Regions from separate parts of the Endozoicomonas sp. Z74 genome, predicted to be linked through region 1. Evidence: riboswitches for the same ligand, from Rfam matches in the RefSeq annotation. Region 1 holds a riboswitch; the other holds the start of a gene.
What was found. Region 1 has a riboswitch for thiamine pyrophosphate ahead of thiD (bifunctional hydroxymethylpyrimidine kinase/phosphomethylpyrimidine kinase). Riboswitches for the same ligand answer to the same signal wherever they lie in the genome.
Positions count from the first base shown of each region.

Region 2: another riboswitch for thiamine pyrophosphate. It lies ahead of thiC (phosphomethylpyrimidine synthase ThiC); the one in region 1 lies ahead of thiD (bifunctional hydroxymethylpyrimidine kinase/phosphomethylpyrimidine kinase).

Region 1 is NZ_JBLYZI010000057.1:17,073-24,440, forward strand. It holds gene ACNRUY_RS16185 (ABC transporter permease) at 1-438, opposite strand, end outside; gene ACNRUY_RS16190 (ABC transporter ATP-binding protein) at 435-1,226, opposite strand; gene thiD (bifunctional hydroxymethylpyrimidine kinase/phosphomethylpyrimidine kinase) at 1,285-2,133, opposite strand; TPP riboswitch at 2,321-2,434, opposite strand; gene ACNRUY_RS16200 (SDR family NAD(P)-dependent oxidoreductase) at 2,485-3,270, opposite strand; gene ACNRUY_RS16205 (DUF3833 domain-containing protein) at 3,338-3,931, opposite strand; gene ACNRUY_RS16210 (class I SAM-dependent methyltransferase) at 4,002-5,219, opposite strand; gene ACNRUY_RS16215 (DUF1365 domain-containing protein) at 5,223-6,104, opposite strand; gene ACNRUY_RS16220 (NAD(P)/FAD-dependent oxidoreductase) at 6,113-7,368, opposite strand, start outside.
Region 2 is NZ_JBLYZI010000018.1:37,778-45,145, forward strand. It holds gene ACNRUY_RS07505 (autotransporter outer membrane beta-barrel domain-containing protein) at 1-1,239, shown strand, start outside; gene sigZ (RNA polymerase sigma factor SigZ) at 1,387-1,923, shown strand; gene thiC (phosphomethylpyrimidine synthase ThiC) at 1,940-3,736, opposite strand; TPP riboswitch at 3,856-3,983, opposite strand; gene ACNRUY_RS07520 (phosphohydrolase) at 4,077-4,754, opposite strand; gene ACNRUY_RS07525 (glutathione S-transferase family protein) at 4,751-5,416, opposite strand; gene ACNRUY_RS07530 (phosphodiesterase) at 5,447-6,316, opposite strand; gene ACNRUY_RS07535 (GNAT family N-acetyltransferase) at 6,350-6,886, opposite strand; gene ACNRUY_RS07540 (PhoPQ-activated protein PqaA family protein) at 7,170-7,368, shown strand, end outside.

The DNA of each region.
Region 1 (7,368 bases):
CAGCCAGCCCTGATGGGTATGCCGGAGTCCGTCGTAGCAACAGGTGGCCACGGGAAAAAAGATCACCAGTATGGTCATGACGACTTTGGAGGCCAGACCATAGCCAAACCAGAGCATCAAAATGGGGGCCAGGGCAAAGACGGGAATGGCCTGGGTAATCAGCAGAGGCGGTAGCAGCCAGGGGCGGAGAATGGCGAAGTAGACCAGCAGCAGGGCCAGAAGAACGCCAAAAAGGACACCGAGTACCAGACCCATTAACATTTCTGCCAGAGTCACCAGGGTGTTTTCCCAGAGCAGGGCAGCATTCTCGATCATGCTTTTCACCACTTCGATGGGACCGGGCAAAATATACGACGGCATTTCCAGTGCCACCACCAGCCCCTGCCAGAGCAGTAGCAGACCGATGAAGACAATCAGGGGTTTCAAAGAGTCGTTCATTGTCCCGCCTCCTTGGCAATCAGCGTGTCATGTCGCAGCCGGTCAAGCAGCTGCCCCTGCAGAGACATAAGCTCTCTGTCGTCCAGTGAGCGGGGCGTCTTTCCGGGAGGGGTAATGGCATCGGTAAGACGTGCGGGCTGTCCCTGCAGATGATAGACCTGGTGCCCAAGCCTTAAGGCTTCCAGTGGATCGTGGGTGATCAGCAGCACGGTGCGGTTCTGCAACAGTTCACAGGCCAGATCCTGAAGGTTGAGGCGGGTGATGGCATCCAGGGCACCAAAGGGTTCATCCATCAGCACCAGAGGCCGGTTTTCCATCAATGTTCTGGCCAGGGCGACCCTTTGTCGCTGACCTCCGGACAGGTTCTGGGGAAGTGAGTCGGCTTTGTCCGCCAGTCCCACTTGTTCAAGAATGGTCATGGCCTGATCCCGGGCATCCGGTGGAATCCGGCTTTTTCGGTTCAGTGCTTTCAGCCAGGAGCATCGGAGGCGGTGACCCAGGGTGATGTTTTCCAGAACCGAATACCAGGGCAGTAGCAGATCCTGCTGAGCCATCCAGGCGATTCTCTGGGTGACCGGAAACCCATCCTGACAGTGGACCGTTCCCCGGGCCGTCCCTGACTCTCCGGCGGGTAATCCGGCTACCAGCCGCAGCAGGCTGGTTTTACCCACACCGCTGCCACCGAGCAGACAGGTCCACTGACCCCCCTTCAGGGTCAGATTAATGCCCTCAAACACACAGTGGTTGCCAAAATGAAGGCTGGCACCCCTGACAACAACATCAAACATAAGGGGTAATTATCGCTCCTGAAACGGGTTTTATTGCGCTATGGACACTTGGAAAGCCTTACCAGATCCGACAGAAGTGGTGCACAGGACCATGGCCGTCGCCCCGGTTTTTGCTGATTTCCAGTTCATCGGCATGGGCAATGGCCCGGGCAATGTACTCCTTGGCCTGATGGACGGCATCGGTCAATGATTCACCTTTTGCCAGGAATGCAGTGACTGCTGATGACAGGGTACAGCCGGTACCATGGGTGTTTCGTGTTTCTGTCCAGGGGGATTCCAGTTGATGCAGAGTCTGGCCATCGTGGAACAGGTCGATGGCTTTGCCAGCAGCTGCATTCTGGGAAGAGGCGCCTGAGGTTAAGTGCCCACCTTTTAGCAGTACTGCTTTTGATCCCAGCGCCAGCAGTGGCTCAACCATGGCAATCATGGCTTCCAGGGATTCAGGTCTTGGGCAGCCAAGTAGCACAGCCGCTTCCGGAAGGTTGGGGGTGATCAGGGCGGCTTTGGGAATCAGCCGGTTACGCAGCTGGTCAATGGCCGCTTCCTGCAGCAGAACATCGCCGCTGGTGGCTACCATAACAGGGTCAACCACCAGGGATTCAATGTGGTATTCACTGACTGCCCGGGCCACGGTGTCAATGACTTCAGGCTGACTGAGCATGCCGACCTTGGCTGCGCCCACATTCAGGTCGCTGAGAACGGAGGTCAGCTGCTGGTGGACAAACTCAGGCTCAACGTCAAAAATACCCTGAACCCCCAGGGTATTCTGTGCGGTCAGCGCCGTTATGGCACTGCATCCGTAGACGCCCAGTGCGGAAAAGGTCTTCAGGTCAGCCTGGATACCTGCGCCGCCGCCACTGTCGGAGCCGGCAATGGTCAGTGCGATGGGGGTGGTCTTAACAGGCATTTGTTCTGGGCTTTCCATACGGTACATCTCTTATCCGGTACATCTCTTATCGAGAAATAGATTCTGGCCGGGAAATGCCCATCAGGTCATCAGGAAAGCATGGGTGAAGAAGAGTGCCACCTGTCGTGGGGCAAGCAGGTGTCGTTTCTTTTACTGAGTCCGCTGTGGTGCAGCTTTTTACTGCAAAAACGGTGACCTTTTGGTTTCCTACGCCAGCATTATCTGGTTCAGGTTCTATGGGTGTTTCTCAGTTCAGCTGACTTCACTTTCCAGTAAAGGCTGAACACCCCAACCAACGGCTCGAGTCTATGGGGTTTACAGGCAGCTGTCCAGCCAGGAGCCTGCCCAGGATCAATACAAACGCCGGATCAACCAGAAATAGAGTCGATAGGGGAGGATACGGAGCAAGCCAATGATACCGGCAAACAGGACGGGAAAGCGTATTTCAAAACGGTTTGACCTGAGTCCCCGAAGGATGGCCTTTGCTGCATCATCTACTGCCATCAGAAAGGGCATTGAAAAGCGGTTTTTATCGGTCAGCGGGGTTTTCACAAAACCGGGGTTGATGATTTTGATGTCTATGCCAGAGGAGCGAAGATCCAGGTACATGGACTCGGCCATGTTGATCAATGCTGCTTTGGTGGCCCCGTAGGCGGAGGATTTGGGAAGCCCCCGGTAGCCTGCCAGAGAGGCATTGATGGCAATCAGTCCCTTCCCTTTTGCCTGCATGGCAGTGATCAGTGGTTCAAGGCAGTAACAGACGCCCATGACATTCAGCGTCATTTGCTCATGAATGACCCTGGCGCTGAAGTGGCTGGCAGACATGGGAATAAAGGTTCCTGCGTTGAGAATGGCCTGATCGATCTGCCCCAGTTCACGGATGATTCGCTCAACAGTCTGGTTTACTGCTTGCTGATCTGTGACGTCCAGAGGGTAAGCAACAACGGTGCCCGGCAGTTGCCGGGCGTCTTCCACCAGAGCGTTGAGATTGTCCTGGCTGCGGGCACTGGCGGCGACAGTGACTCCCTGTTCTGCCATGGCCAGTGCCAGTGCTCTGCCAATACCCTGACTGGCGCCGGTGATCCAGGCGACGGTTGTTTTGTTAATCGGGTTATTGGTTGTCGACGCTGTGGGCATAGTGGTGTCAGCCTTTGTTCGTTCCTGGATTAAAAAGTGTTATCCATGCAGGGTTGTAAGCTTTAAATCACTGAGCGTTCTGCTGGGGAGATCCCTTCCGGAAAGCGAAAGTCAGCCTGCCAAGGGTGAACCCCCATTTAGTCACTTCCGCAACGTTCAGCAGGATGCCGTCTTCCTGAAGAAACAGCCAGTCATCAAAGGACACCTTCCACTTTTTTCCACCAATGGGCAGCTCCATCTGGTAGGTCCAGTTAAAGGCATTGCCCGCACTTTTTCCCCTGGCGAGGCCGATCACATCGTCCGCGGTACCTTCATAAAGGCCATCTCCCAGGATCTGGATCGTCCATAGACGATTAGACGTGCTCCCGTCTTCGTAGAAGAAGTCTTCATCCAGTATCAGTGCGCCTTCTTTTACCTGGCCGTTCATTACCACTTTGAACCGGTTACGAACCTTTCCAAACCGGTCCTGAAACATGCCCCAGGCTTCGGTCCGTCCCGCAAAGTAGTCTTCAATTTTCAGTGCTGGCTGGCTGTTTGTGTAGTCTTCCGGTTTCATGTTGCTGCACCCTGTTAATGTCATTATAAACGTCAATAGAAGTACAAATCCGATGTTTCTTTTCTGCAGTCCTTTCTGGGTTACAGGGCTTCTTTTGTAAGGCATAGGCTTCCTTTCCTTTGAGCTTCCTGGCTGGGTGATTTTTGTGATTCAGAGACAGGTTTGAAGGGGGGCGTCATCCTGGTTTGCGAAGCTTGATCATGCAGACGTCGATGGACTTGTGAGCAAAGCCGGCTTCGCAGTAAGCCAGATAAAAGTGCCACATTCGTCGGAAACGTTCATCAAAGCCCAGCCTGCTGATGGCAGGCCATGCATCCAGGAATTGCTCCGTCCATAGCGCCAGTGTTCTGGCATAGTCCTGGCCAAAAGAGAGTGTCTTTTCCATATGAAGACCGGCTTTTTGTGCCTGTTCCCTGATCATGCGGGGGGAAGGCAGCATGCCCCCGGGAAATATATAGCGTTGAATAAAGTCCACCCGCCTGCGATAGCGGTCAAATCGCTGTTCATCAATCAATATTGCCTGAATCACAGCCGTTCCCCCGGGTTTCAGGCTGTTGTGGATTTTTTCAAAATACACAGGCCAGTGCTGCTCGCCAACGGCTTCGATCATCTCAATGGAAGCAATGCGGTCGTATTGTCCGGAGATATCCCGATAGTCGGTCAGACTGAATTCATGGGATGGGGACCGGGAGTGCTGCCGGGCATAGCTCTGCTGCTCTTTTGATAGAGTAATGCCGTGGTACTGGCTCTGGTATCTGCCGCCCAGTGCACGGGCCAATCCCCCCCAGCCACAGCCAATTTCCAGGATGGAGTGCTGATCCTCTAGTTCCAGCCAGTCGATGATGGTCTGGTATTTATGGTTCTGTGCCTGCTCCAGTGAGTCATTGTCGTTTTTAAACAGGGCGCTGGAATAGGTCATGGTTGAATCCAGCCACAACTGGTAAAAGTCATTGCCAAGGTCATAGTGGGCGGCAATATTGCGGCGGCTACCCCGCTTGTTGTTGCGATTCAGCCAGTGCAGCAGCCGATAAATCATCACAACAGCGCCCTTTTGAGCAAAGGCCTGTTCAAGGGGTTTTTCATTGGCCATTGCCCAGCTCATTATCTGATTAAGGTCCGGTGTACTCCAATCGTTAGCCATATAGGCTTCTGCCCAGCCAAGCAGACCTTTACCACTCTGTTTCAATACTTTGACCGGATGGCTGATGCGAAGGGTGGGGACTGCGATGTCAGGGTGGTGACGGCCCACTTTAAACTTGTCCATTTCCCCAAAATGCAGCTCGATGCGGGATACACCCACTTTTTTCAGCCTTTTCTCCAGCCAGCTGATGGTTTTTCTGGTTTTCTTTATCACTGGGCTGCCTGTTATTGAGGCGTCCTGGGCTGGGTTCATGGATTACGCTCCCTGACTGAAATTGTTGTGCGTTTTTCTTTCGCTTTGGGTGTTGGCGCTCAGAGAAGTTCCCCTGCTCCAGCTGAAAAAGTAACCCCTGGGAGAGTGTCTGAAGATTTTCAGCCCTTTCAGCCAGAGGCGCAGGGCTTCCCAGTGAATGGCGCCAATGACCTTGAGGGTTTGCAGAGGCAGCATCACCATGAGTTTCAGAATGAGTTGGTCATTGACAGGCTGCCGTCTGCCTTTGAACACTGCCGAAAACAGTCGGCCATCACGGTCGTTAAGACCAATGCCTAGGCTGATGGTTTCTGCGGGAGGCATAACCTTGAAACGGTAGACACACCCCATTGGGAAAAACGGCGATACATGCAGCCTTTTTTCTGCCATCTGGCGAATAATCGGTGCTGGTCTGTTTTTGACTGCGGGGTCTGCGGCAATGACGACGTCTGTGGCGATAATATAGGAGTGCCTTTCCCTGAAGGTGTTGCTGACTTCATAAACGACAGCAGTTAGCTTCAGGTCTGTCTTTTGGTTTTCGTTATCACTGCTCTTCTCATAACAGAAATAAACGGACAGGGGGTTGAAGGCGTACCCCAGAATTCTCGGATAGCAGAGCAGCCGGATGTGGTCAGGTTCTGGAATCCCCTGGGCCTGCAGAAGTTGTTTAATTTGCTGGCGCAGGGGCGCTGTTGACTGGTTCCCATAATCCCCGTAGTGGAATGAAACCAGATTGAAGCGGTTGACTGAAAACAGGGATAACCGCTTATCCAGTTCAGGCAGCTCATCCAGGTCCAGCAGCCAGGAGGCAACCCGGTAGGAAAAATGGTGTTTTTTTGGCCGAAGCCGACGATGCATCAGCGTTCCCTGATAAATAGAAGAGTCCATGGGCAGCCTCACTCCACAACCACTGGGGACTCAGGCAGGCAGAGCCGGTCATTTTCATTGTCCACCTGCCAGGGGCGCTGGATACCGCCAAGGCTTTCAGCCACTGCCAGCCCGGACTGAATACCGTCTTCATGGAAGCCATAGCCCATCCAGGCACCGCAATACCAGGTTCGGTTTCTTCCCTGAAGTTCCCATACCCGCTGCTGGGCGACCAGGGCGCTTTGGTTAAACACCGGGTGGTCATAGAGGTAACAGCCGTGAATCTTCGAAGTCTCCGGTTCCTTTTCCGGGTTAAGGGTGACAAACAGTGGCTGGCCCGGTAGGTGCTGCAGCCGGTTCATCCAGTAGGTGACGGAGGGGCCCTGGTTCCCGGTGGTGCCCAGATAATTCCAGCTGGCCCAGGCTTTTTTATTGTTTGGCATCAGACGCTGATCACTGTGAAGAAAGGCTTTGTTCCGCTGGAACTGGAAAGCGCCCAGCAGGTGCTGCTCCAGTTCATCCGGCGCTTTAAGCAGCTCCAGGGTGGTGTCGGCATGACAGGCCATGACCACATGGTCAAACGACCGTTGCTGGCCACGAATATCGGTAATCTCGACCCGGTCCTCAAAGCGCCTGACTTTGCGGATGCAGCAGTTGGTCAGGGCGGCGTCTCCCAGCTGATGAATGATGCGCTTCACATACTCACGACTTCCGCCTTTTACAGTCTTCCACTGGGGCCGGTTGGTCAGTTGCAGGAGCCCATGATTGTGGCAGAATCTCAGGAACGCCAGAGCCGGGTAGTCCAGCATTTTGTCCGCCGGTGTTGACCAGATAGCGGCTCCCATGGGAATCAGGTGATCTCTGATAAAAGGTTTGCCAAAGTGCTTTTTATTCAGAAGCTCCCGGAGCGTTATGGACGGCCCAAGGCTGTCCAGCCAGCCTTCACTGTTGCGATAAAAGCGCAATAGATCGAGTAGCATTTTCCAGAAACCGGGTTTCAGGAGATTGCTGCGCTGGGCAAAGAGCCCCTGAAGACTGGTTCCTGAATACTCGAGCTTCCCCTGGTTAAGGGAGACTGAAAACGACATATCGGTAGGCACAACGGGCACTTGAAGGTGCTGGAAAAAGGCGGTCAGGTTGGGGTAGGTGCGATCGTTGAAAACAATAAAGCCTGTGTCGACTGCTGTTGTTTTGTTCTGCTCCACTTCAGTACTGTCAGTGGGCGGGTGGTCTATTAATGCAGTGTGACTGTGCCCACCGAAGCGGTCGTCTTTTTCAAATAGGG
Region 2 (7,368 bases), on a different contig from region 1:
GATACTCCAGATAAACCCGACACAAGCGACGACAGCAGCGGCACACCGGACAAGCCCGACCAGGGCACTGATGACAGCACCTCCATCGACTCCTTGGCTGCCCTGAAAAAGACCCTGAAAGAGAGCGGGCTTTCAGACACTCAGGCCGACAGTATTACCCACCTTGCTGAAGCCGGACATAAAGCGGATGACAAGGATACCGGAGATAAACTGCTGGCCACCATCACCGGTAAAAATCAACAGCAACTCACCGTTCTGGCCAATGAAAACACACCAGGCCTGCTCCTAAATGGCGTCACCAGCGATGCCCGGGTCTTCCATCAGGATACCGTTAACGCCATTGATGACCGCCTTTACCGAATGGATTATCTGGACAAAAGCCTGGCAGGTGTCAGCACCGGCGACGCCATGATGCATGCCCCCACCATGTGGCTCCAATACATGCATAACCAAGGGGATCGTTACACCACCAGTGACGCCCTGGGATTTGACAGTAAAATCGATGGCGTGATCCTGGGCTTCGACACCACTCTTGATGACCAGTTCGTTCTGGGCATCACCGGTGCCTACGCCAAATCCCGGCTGAACAGCAAGGAAATCAGCCAGACCATCAAGTCCGATCGATATCAGGGTGGTCTCTACGCCCAGTGGAGCAAAGGCATCAGCTTTATTAATGCCACGGTCAACTACGGCGCAGGAAAAGGCGACCTGGAAAGAACGGCGGATGCCAAACACTATACGGCCAAAGACGTTAAACACACCACCTGGGGTGCCAAAGCCAGCGCCGGGGTGGATTGCCCGTTAAACAACTCTGTTTACATACGCCCCGAAGTCAAACTGAACTACACCCGATTCAAACAGGATGGTTACAGGGAGGACGGACCGGATATCCTGGCTCAGGAGGTCAAGGAGTTTGAACAGGATGTAGTTGAACTGGGAGCCGGCTTCAAGGCAGTGACGGAGATCCCCATTAATAAAGGCTCACTGCAACCCTTTGTACAGCTGGAGGGCTACCACAACTTCAAGGATGACCGCCCTGAAACTCAGTACCGCCTGGTCAATGTGGGTGACCTGTGGACCACCGTCAAAGGCGCAGAGATTGAGAAAAACCGAGTCCTGGCCGGTGTCGGAGCCTCTTACCGGTTGGATCAATTTACCGTCGGCGCCACCTATCGTTACAACTGGAACGGTGATTTCCGCTATCACAATGCCCGGATTCATGTGGAGTATGAATTCTAAAGAGGAGAGTGTGGGCACTCTTGAAGGAACAGCAGTGCCCTCTTATACCTGCCTTTATATTTGCCCATTCAATTATTTCATGCATTGCCAATGCTCATTCACTGACGTTTAAATGTCACTCTTTCTGTTTTTTCTTCTGAGACAACCATGGAAGCTCACTGGCAAGATCACAAGACCCGTTTAAAACACTACATCGCCCGGCAGGTTGATGATCAGGCACTGGTGGAAGATCTGTTACAGGATGTGTATATCAAGGCCCATACCCAGCTGAAACAACTGAAGTCTGAACAGAGCATCGGTGCCTGGCTTTACCGGATTGCCCATAACGTGATCATGGACCATTTCCGTAAACAGAAACCTGAGGATGAATTGCCTGAGTTCCTGGCCGCCCCAGAAACCGATGAAGCAGAAAAGGCGCATCAGTCATTGGCTCTCTGCCTGCAGCCTCTGATGGAAGAGCTGCCAGAAAAATACCGGCAGCCGTTACAGATGGCCGAACTGGAAGGGTTGAGCCAAAAACAGGTGGCGGAACAACTGGGCCTGTCCCTGTCCGGAGCCAAAAGCCGACTGCAACGGGGCCGGGCCCTATTACGGGATCACTTCACCCGCTGCTGTGACATTGAGACGGGCCGGGGTGGCGTTATTGACTTCCAGCCAAAACACCACCGTTGTAGCCAATGCTGATAATGCACCAATAGGCTCAGGAAGTGGCTTCAAGCTCCCGGACATCATGGGTCATGCGCATCGGGCAAAAGTCCGGACCACACATGGAGCAGAACCCGGCATCCTTGGCCCCGTCCTGGGGCAGGGTTTCATCGTGATAGGCTTTGGCGGTTTCCGGATCCAGGGCCAGGTTGAACTGGTCCTCCCAGCGGAACTCAAACCGGGCCCTGGACAATGCATCATCCCTTAACCGGGCTCCGGGATGGCATTTGGCCAGATCCGCTGCATGGGCGGCGATTTTGTAAGCGATCAGCCCCTGTTTGACATCTTCCCGGTTGGGCAGTCCCAGGTGTTCTTTGGGCGTTACATAGCAAAGCATTGCACAACCATACCAGCCGATCATGGCCGCCCCGATGCCTGATGTGATGTGGTCATAGCCCGGTGCAATATCGGTGGTCAATGGCCCAAGGGTATAGAAAGGCGCTTCATGGCAGTACTCCAGCTGTTTATCCATATTCTCTTTGATCAGGTGCATGGGAATATGGCCCGGCCCTTCAATAATCACCTGCACATCGTGCTGCCAGGCTTTAAGCGTCAATTCCCCAAGGGTTTCCAGCTCGGCAAACTGGGCCGCATCATTGGCATCGGCCACGGAACCCGGCCTCAGGCCATCCCCCAGGGACAGAGTGACATCATAGCGCTGGCAAATGTCACAAATCTCATCAAAATGCTCATAGAGAAAGTTTTCCCGGTTGTGAATCTCACACCACTGACCAAGGGTTCCTCCGCCCCGGGAAACAATACCCGTCACCCGGTCCCGGGTGAGTTTCACATGATTCCGGAGAGTGGCGGCATGGATGGTGAAGTAGTCCACCCCCTGCTCCGCCTGTTCAATCAGGGTATCTCTCATCACCTCCCAGCTCAGGTCTGCCACCTTACCCTGCACCTTTTCCAGAGCCTGATAAATAGGCACGGTGCCAATGGGCACGGGAGAGTTGCGGAGAATCCACTCCCGGGTTTCATGAATGTTCCGGCCTGTGGATAAATCCATCACGGTATCGGCCCCCCAGCGGGTAGCCCAAAGCAGCTTTTCCACTTCCTCTTCAATGGTAGACGTCACTGGCGAGTTACCGATATTGGCATTTACTTTCACCAGGAAGTTCCGGCCAATGATCATCGGTTCCGCTTCAGGATGGTTGATATTGGACGGAATCACCGCGCGCCCTTCTGCTACCTCCCGACGCACAAACTCCGCAGTGATCACCTCTCCTTCCGTCCGCCCCATGCTCTCACGAAGGGCAATGTATTCCATTTCCGGAGTAATAATGCCCTGACGGGCATAGTGCAACTGGGTTACATTTTTACCGGGCCGGGCCTGACGGACCGCCCGTGAATACTGGAAGCGAAAGGGTTCCAGCTGAATATCCCCTTTCCGTTTACAGGCATAACTGGAAGAGTGGGCCTTCAGCTGCTCGGTGTCGCTTCGTTCATTAATCCAGTCGGAACGTAAAGGCTCCAGACCTTTCAGCAAATCAGGCTGAAACTGCGGGTCGGTATAAGGGCCTGAGGTGTCATAAACCCGGATAGAGGTTTCCCCATCCGCTTTACTGTACTCCCCCCGGCGTTGCCCCAGGGTGATTTCCCGCATGCCCACATGAATCCCCCTTCCATTGCCGGATATATAAACCTTCCGGGAGGCAGGAAACGGGCGGCAGGCTTCCTCCAGCAGCTGATCCCGGGCAGGAATAGGCGCCTTGATCGAAGCTTCTGGTTCGCTGCTGCCCCTGGGCAGAGTACTGGTTCGAGGGGTGTTTTGATGATTATCGCAAGCCATTGGATCACCTTTTGGTCAGGTTGGCTTGCCGGTGTCGCTAGCAATAAGAGCGTCAGGACGAACCGTTAATCCCGGAGACGCTTCTTACCCCGTCCCATCTTATAAGGATCAACCGGTTGTTCAGGTATTCTCTTGTTCCCTTCGCAGGTATTACCCCGGGCAGGTTCTACGGATTTGCCAGCCTCTGGTTCTCTCAGTCAGGAACCAGAAACCGGCGATCTCAGCTATCGCACTCCGACAAGAGCTTGGGAGTATATTGCTGAATGAATGGATATTGAAGCCTGGCAGAACGTCTCAGGAAAAAAAGCCCCCCCTTTTGACGGCCATCACTTTTTTACGCTCAGGAATAATCCCCTTCAAGCTCCTTCTGCAGCTTGTGGATAAAATCCCGGAGGTAATCCGTATTCCGCTCTGCCATGGCACGACCCGCCGGCGTCTGCATGGTCCCGGCAAGCTTCAGCAATTTGAGCTGAAAATGGTCCAGGGAAAAATGGCGGTCATCCAGATCCCGGTCTTCGGCCATGGGGTCCTCCGGATCAAACAGTTTCTGCCGCAGCAGCCCGCCGGTGTAAAACACCCTGGCCAGGCCTATGGCGCCCAAAGCTTCCATTCGGTCAGCATCCTGCACAATTTTTGCCTCCAGGGTTTGCGGGGGAATTCCAGCGGAATAGCTGTGGCATTGAACCGCGTGGCAGACATCGTCAACCAGCTCTCCGGGAAAATTCATCTCCTGCAGGCAGCTTCGGGTTTTTTCTGCCGCCAGGGTAGAGGCTTCACAACGGCGGGGGTGGTCCTTGGGCAACACGACAATGTCATGAAAATAACAGGCAGTCAGCACCACCAACCAGTTAGCCTCTGGGGACTCCTGATCCAGAATCTGCCGGGCGGTCTTCCACACCCGCTGAAAGTGATGAAAATCATGGGAAGCATCATCGGTATGATGCTCCAGGGCCTGAAGATAGGAAACAATGCGGTTTTCCCACTGCTTCAATGTTTCCGGGGCATTATGGTCGTTCATAGATTCAGCAGGTGGCTCAGGTGACTGTCACTTTTTCTCAGGCTTTCGACGGATAAGTCCCGAAAGTTATCCACAACGGATTGTTGTACACTGCTTCTTGACAACAGGCTCTGGGACCAGGCTTTCACAGCCGGAAAGGCGCTCAACAGGGAGGGCATGCCCAACTGTTCCAGAAGATCGATGCGCATCAAAACCGGGGCCATGGCGGTATCCACAAGAGACATTCTCTCCCCGGCAAACAAAGGGCCTTCTACCTGAGATTCCAGCTTTTTCAGCTGAGAGCTCAAGTCCTCTCTTAACGCTTCATAAGCATCAGCCTGTTCAGCCATGGTCATTCGATAGTAAGTCATGATCACCGTGGACCCGAACTCAATCCAGGCCCGGTGCCGGGCTTTCACCAGAGGCTCTGTGGGATGCAACGAGGGGGGGGTGATCTCATCCAGAAACTCATTGATCACCGCCGATTCGAACAGCACCTCTTCACCCACCCTGAGTACTGGCACCTTGCCCAGGGGGGAGATGGCCAGAAACCAGTCGGGCTTATCCGCCAGGTCGATGAACGTCAATTTGAACTCAATGCCTTTTTCCAGCAGGGTGATCACGGATCGCTGAACAAAAGGACAGGTCTTGAAGCTGATCAGCTCAAGTCCGGGCAGACTCATGGCTTTTCTCCTGTCATGGGGTGATGCCTCTCAGGGGTGAGGGTAGCGGGTACATCGCTTGACATCGATAAGGGGGTCACTATGCAGAAAGTCCCTGGCATGTACAACCACCCGGTCATCATAGATCTGGACCCGGTGGTACTGGGGGGATTCGGGAGAGACTGCCCTAACTTTACGCTCGATAAAATCAAAAGGGGTCTGGTGCACCAGAGAAAGAGGGCATGAATAGCTGATGCCCTGCCAGCTGCCTGAAACGCTCCGATGAACGTGACCAAAGAACAGGTGGCGGACCCTGCCGGGAAACTGATTGACCACGTCAAGAAATTCATCACTGTTCAGGAGACCATCGTCATCCATGCTAGGCAGGCCCAACTTAAACGGCGGGTGATGCATAAACAGAAAAACCGGTTCTCCTTTCAATAGCTCCTGCTCCAGCCACTGCAATCGCCAGGGACAGAGATAGCCACCCCGTCGTCCCTCTTCCAGAGTATCCAGCCCCACCAGCCGCCCGGCGGGCGTTGACAGGCTGAACTGAACAAACCCTTTTTCATTCATGACCTCATGTCCGAACACCTGGCAGAAAGCTCTCCTGGAATCATGGTTCCCCATGAGCAGCCAGCAGGGAAAGGGAAGGCGCCCCAGCTCTTTTTTCAACAGCTGATAGGCAGCCTCCTCTCCCCAGTGAGCAAGGTCTCCGGTAATGATACAGGCCTGGGAATCAGGGCAGAATTTCACAATGTCATCAATACAGCGCCTGAGCCGGTCGCAGGGGTCAATGTCGTAGTTGATCTTCCCCTCAGGCACCAGCTGGGTGTCCGAAATATGTATGAAGTCGTAGAGCATCGGGTTACTGACATGAATGGCTTTGTTATTTATAGCGGCCTGCCAGCCAGTCGCCATACTATTTTTTATCCGGTTATGGAGAGCAGAGGATTATCGAGTGAGCACCGCTGGAGGCCTGGCTGGAGAGTACGCTGGAGCCTGCATGCTGTATCGGGCAACAGTACAGGTGCTCCACCCCTCAAAACAGTCCAGAGTCATCCCCAGCTGTTGCATAACACCCTGGGCAAAAGCATTGTCTGGCCGACTGAATGAAATAATACGTCTGATACCCAGCTGTTTAAAACCAAACTGAGTCACAGCCTCCGCCGCCTCATGAATCAGCCCCTGCCCACGAAACTCCGGTAGAAAACGCCACCCCATCTCAATATCCCGGCCGTAAGGGGAAAACCCGCAATAGCCAATCAGCTGATGGGTTTCCCTGAGCACCACCGCCCAGCGTGACCAACCCCACTTGTCCATTTCAGTCTGAAACCGCCATAGCTCATTCTCTGCCTGACTGCCTGGCTCTTCCGCCATCAGATCACATCCATCTTCCACTGACTCCCCCAACAGATTGGCAAGCGCGGGGAGATCCTGAATCTGCCAGGTTCGTAAAAGCAGGCGGGGGGTTTCACAGACAATCAGCACAATGGACTCCGGACATCTTTAACAACTACTGCTTGGACAGTGGGGTGAATGTAAAAGTTCTCCATGACAGCCATAAATTCCGATCAAAAACTTCAGCAAAAGCTGAACTACAGTCTGGTCTAGAATCGAAATTCAATGCCGATCAAAAAATATACCCTTCTTTCAATAGAAAACAAACTAAAACCTGTCTGACGGCAGGCATTCTGGCGCATCATGGCAGACAGGGTTTTCAGAAGCCGTTTATGAACATTGAAAAAACAAATACCCACAGCGAAAAAAACCTATGAACAAGAATGTATTGAAAGCGTTTCTTGCACAGCCTGAGCCGGACTTCCAATGGCAGTGCCTCCACCAGAGCACGTCTGACAATTATCCACAGGTCACCGTCTGCGAACTGTCAATGACTTCACAGCGCTGGCGTGAAAGCAGTAAAGCAGGATGCAAATTCCCCCTATGGCAACACCGGTTGGAACTCTACCTGC